Regions from separate parts of the Vogesella facilis genome, predicted to be linked through region 1. Evidence: riboswitches for the same ligand, from Rfam matches in the RefSeq annotation. Region 1 holds a riboswitch; the other holds the start of a gene.
What was found. A riboswitch is a leader RNA that binds a small molecule or an ion and turns the genes downstream of it on or off. The one in region 1 is predicted to bind glycine.
Positions count from the first base shown of each region.

Region 2: linked by a shared signal. The riboswitch ahead of glyA (serine hydroxymethyltransferase) and the one ahead of glyA (serine hydroxymethyltransferase) in region 1 are both predicted to bind glycine.

Region 1 covers NZ_JBHRXN010000026.1:7,505-9,830, forward strand. The annotation lists gene glyA (serine hydroxymethyltransferase) at 1-1,048, opposite strand, end outside; glycine riboswitch at 1,191-1,286, opposite strand; glycine riboswitch at 1,288-1,386, opposite strand; gene ACFOLG_RS09030 (NAD(P)-dependent oxidoreductase) at 1,561-2,205, opposite strand; gene ACFOLG_RS09035 (LysR family transcriptional regulator) at 2,311-2,326, shown strand, end outside.
Region 2 covers NZ_JBHRXN010000009.1:25,192-27,517, forward strand. The annotation lists gene glyA (serine hydroxymethyltransferase) at 1-1,079, opposite strand, end outside; glycine riboswitch at 1,166-1,264, opposite strand; glycine riboswitch at 1,266-1,364, opposite strand; gene ACFOLG_RS02970 (hypothetical protein) at 1,403-1,693, opposite strand; gene ACFOLG_RS02975 (hypothetical protein) at 1,803-2,015, shown strand; gene betA (choline dehydrogenase) at 2,137-2,326, opposite strand, start outside.

The DNA.
Region 1 (2,326 bases):
GCACCGCGTTCTTGTTCACTGTGATGTGGGCGGCGCCCAGCGCGGCATCGGCCGCCTTGCCGGTGAGGCCCTTGTCGATCAGGCTCAGCAGGAACAGGTGGTCGTCGGTCTTGCCGGACACGATGCTGTAGCCGCGGTCCTGGAACACCTTCACCATGGCGCGGGCGTTGGCCAGCACCTGCTTCTGGTAGTCGACGAACTCCGGCTGCAGCGCTTCCTGGAATGCCACTGCCTTGGCGGCGATCACGTGCATCAGCGGGCCGCCCTGGATGCCGGGGAATACCACCGAGTTCAGCTTCTTCTCCAGCTCCGGGTTGGCCGCCGCCAGGATCAGGCCGCCACGCGGGCCGCGCAGGGTCTTGTGGGTGGTGGTGGTCACCACGTGGGCGTGCGGAATCGGGTTCGGGTACAGCCCGGCCGCCACCAGGCCGGCCACATGGGCCATGTCCACGAACAAATAGGCGCCGATGCTGTCGGCGATCTCGCTCATGCGTTTCCAGTCGACGATCAGCGAGTAGGCGGAGAAGCCGGCCACGATCATCTTCGGCTGGTATTCGTTGGCCATGCGCTGCACTTCGTCGTAGTCGATCTCGCCGGTTTCCGGGTTCAGGCCGTACTGCACCGCGTGGTAGATCTTGCCGGAGAAGTTGACCTTGGCGCCGTGGGTGAGGTGGCCGCCGTGGGCCAGGCTCATGCCGAGCACGGTGTCGTGCGGCTCCAAGAGCGCCATGTACACCGCAGCATTGGCCTGGCTGCCGGAATGCGGCTGCACGTTGGCGTAGTCGGCGCCGAACAGCTGCTTGGCGCGGTCGATGGCCAGTTGCTCCACCACGTCCACGTGTTCGCAGCCGCCGTAGTAGCGCTTGCCGGGGTAGCCCTCTGCATATTTGTTGGTGAGCTGGCTGCCCTGGGCCTGCATCACGCGCGGGCTGGTGTAGTTCTCGGAGGCGATCAGCTCGATGTGGTCCTGCTGGCGTTGGTCTTCGGCCTGCATGGCGGCCCACAGGGCGTCGTCGAAACCGGCAATCTGCATATCCTGGGTAAACATCGCGTATCTCCTGGTCGCCGGCGCAGGCGGCAAAAGGTTGGCCGCACCGCGCCTTGAATAAAACGGGCGGTGACGGGCGGACGGTCTGCTGGATGCGGCAGACAGATGGATGGGCGTCCGCCCGGTATCACCGGACGATGCCCCCTCTGTCCCTTTGCCTGAGAGATTGCGGCGCAGTGTGCACTGGCCATGCTGCCTTCGGCGAGGCCGCGCGGTTGCGGGCCTACTCTCCAGAGTGCCTGACCAGTGCAGTTCTTTTGCCTGAGAGTTTCTGGGGCGATTCCCCTTCGGCGCTGCCGCTGGACGCTTGTCCGGGCAGTCTCTCCTGCGCTGGTGGCGGCCAACCTTGCAATCGGCCGCGTGGCTTGGCGCAATCTAGAGAAGCTGGCCGAGGCTGTCAACGCATGTCGGACAGTATTCGATGTGCAGCTGCAGCAAGTTGTGTGGCTGCAGACGCAAAACGCCCCGCCGGGCGTTTGCGGTACCGGCGGGGCGGGGGATGCTGCGTCGCGTCAGACGCTGGCGGCGGTAAAGCGGCGGCGGTGATGCTGCGGCGTTTCGGCCTCGTCGACGATGGCCACCGCCAGATCGGCCACGCTGATGCCGGCCGGGGCGTCGCCGGCCATCAGCAGCTGGTCGCCGCCCAGCCGGTACTGGCCGCTGCGCTCGCCCGGCGCCAGCAGCGCGGGCGGCGACACGAAGGCCCAGTCCAGCTGCTGCTCGTCCTGCAGCTGCAGCAGCGCCTGGCGCGCGCCTTCGGCGCCTTCCTTGTATTCGGCGGGAAAGTGCGGGGTGTCGATCAGTTGCAGACCGGGCGCCACGTACAGGCTGCCGGCGCCGCCCACCTCGATGAAGCGCGCCACGCCGGCGGCCTTGACCCCGGCCACGATGGCGGCATGGCCCTGCAGGAACAGCTGGCGGATGTCGGCCTTGTCCCAGCCGGGGTTGAAGGCGCTGATCACCACGTCGTGGCCGGCCACGGCTGCGGCGATGCTGTCGGCGTCATAGGCATTGGCCGCCAGCACGGCAAGGTTGGCCGCAGCGCTAATGCGCTCAGGGCGGCTGACAATGGCGCTGACTTGATGGCCGCGGGCCAGGGCTTCCTGCTGGATGGCGCTGCCGACAAAGCCGCTGGCGCCGATAAGGGCAATCTTCATGCTGAACTCCTTCACGGGGGATGGAACATGAGTACATGGTAGTAAACGGCGCCCTGCTTGATAATCCATGCTATTTTTCATTCATTGTGAAGCAGGGCTACATAAATGGATGAACTGCGCA
Region 2 (2,326 bases), on a different contig from region 1:
CTGGTCACGAACGGGCTTTGCGGGTCGTTCGGCACTGCGTTCTTGTTCACGGTGATGTGGGCGGCGCCCAGCGCGGCGTCGGCCGCCTTGCCGGTCAGGCCCTTGTCGATCAGGCTTAGCAGGAACAGGTGGTCGTCGGTCTTGCCGGACACGATGCTGTAGCCGCGCTCCTGGAACACCGCCACCATGGCGCGAGCGTTGGTCAGCACCTGTTTTTGATAGTCGACGAACTCCGGCTGCAGCGCCTCCTGGAACGCCACCGCCTTGGCGGCGATCACGTGCATCAGCGGGCCGCCCTGGATGCCGGGGAACACCACCGAATTCAGTTTCTTCTCCAGCTCCGGGTTGGCTGCAGCCAGAATCAGGCCGCCGCGCGGGCCGCGCAGGGTCTTGTGGGTGGTGGTGGTCACCACGTGGGCGTGCGGAATCGGGTTCGGGTACAGCCCGGCCGCCACCAGGCCGGCCACGTGCGCCATGTCCACGAACAGGTAGGCGCCGATGCTGTCGGCGATCTCGCGCATGCGTTTCCAGTCGACGATCAGCGAGTAGGCGGAGAAACCGGCCACGATCATCTTCGGCTGGTATTCATTGGCCATGCGCTGCACTTCGTCGTAGTCGATCTCGCCGGTTTCCGGGTTCAGGCCGTACTGCACCGCGTGGTAGATCTTGCCGGAGAAATTGACCTTGGCGCCGTGGGTGAGGTGGCCACCGTGGGCCAGGCTCATGCCGAGCACGGTGTCGTGCGGCTCCAGCAGCGCCATGTAGACGGCGGCGTTGGCCTGGCTGCCGGAGTGCGGCTGCACGTTGGCGTAGTCGGCGCCGAACAGCTGCTTGGCGCGATCGATGGCCAGCTGCTCCACTACGTCCACATGTTCGCAGCCGCCGTAGTAGCGCTTGCCGGGGTAGCCCTCGGCATACTTGTTGGTGAGCTGGCTGCCCTGGGCCTGCATCACGCGCGGGCTGGTGTAGTTCTCGGAGGCGATCAGCTCAATGTGGTCCTGCTGGCGTTGGTCTTCGGCCTGCATGGCGGCCCACAGGGCGTCGTCGAAGCCGGCAATCTGCATATCCTGGGTAAACATGGCGCTCTCCAAACGGGTGGGCTGCGGCCAACGTTGGCCGCAAGCCCGATAAACGGGGTGGGTGGTCGCTGGCGACCGTGTTTGCCCCCTCTGTCCGTGTGCCTGAGAGATTGGGCGCGTGGTGCTGCTGACGCGCCGTGCTGCCTTCGGCGAGATGCGCGGGCGCGCATCTGCTCTCCAGAGAGCCTGGGCAGGACAGTTCTTTTGCCTGAGAGTTTTCGGGGCGATTCCCCTTCGGCGCCGCCGCTGGGTGCGTACCCGGGCGATCTCTCCTGTCTGCCTGACATGGCTGTCAGTCAATCTAGAGAGCACCCGGAAGGGCGTCAATGCATGCCGGCGGTGGCTTTTTTACCGCCCGGCAGCGCGGTGGCGGCGTGGCGCGCAGCGGCGGCGAAAAGCACACTATTTGCGTCGGTCATGGCATGAAAGCGGTCGGCTATGGCAATGCGGCGGCGGCGGCCGGCAGCATGGGTGGCCGATTCTAATATTTTGATTTTTATGAGAAATGCGGCTTTTTTGCGACAGTTTGCCTGGCCGGCGGGAGGCGGGCGCTGGCGATGGTGTGGCGGCGAGGTGTTTTCGTTATCGACTGTAATGGATTCGTAAAGATACATTTATATGATCAGTATCGAACATTGATGTCGCAATCTTGATGTTGCATTGCACAAGATGGCGCTACAATTCCGGCATAGTTTGATGACTGAAAACATATTGGAAGCTGAAATGAAATACATTATCTCTAGCCTGCTGGCACTGCTGCGTAACAACAACACTCAACTGGAAGCCGGTCTGCGCGTGAATTACGCCCCGCATGGCTATGTGAAGAAGTTCGACGGCACCGTGGTGGCCTACGACAAGGCGCGCGGCGTGCTGGTGGCCTGGCCGCGTGGTGGCAGCGACTGGCTGTCGAAGGAAGATCTGGCAGTCATCTGCTGAAATATTCGGATATGAAAAAACGGCTCGCAACTGGCGGGCCGTTTTTTTTGTCCTGCCGATGGCGCCAATAAAAAAAGCGCACCACACGGTGCGCCAGAAGGGAGGCCATACCTCAGACGAATCAGCGTACGGTCGCTGGTTTGGGCGGGTACCACAGCAGGGCGGCCTGCGGGTCGCGCGCAGCGGCCTCGGCCAGTTTGACCGGCTGCTGGCCGGCAACAAAGTAGGCGGCCTGCGAGCGCGCCAGCGGTGCACGACCGCGGATGCGGTCGGCGATCTTCTCCGCCAGCATGATGGTGGGGGCGTTGAGG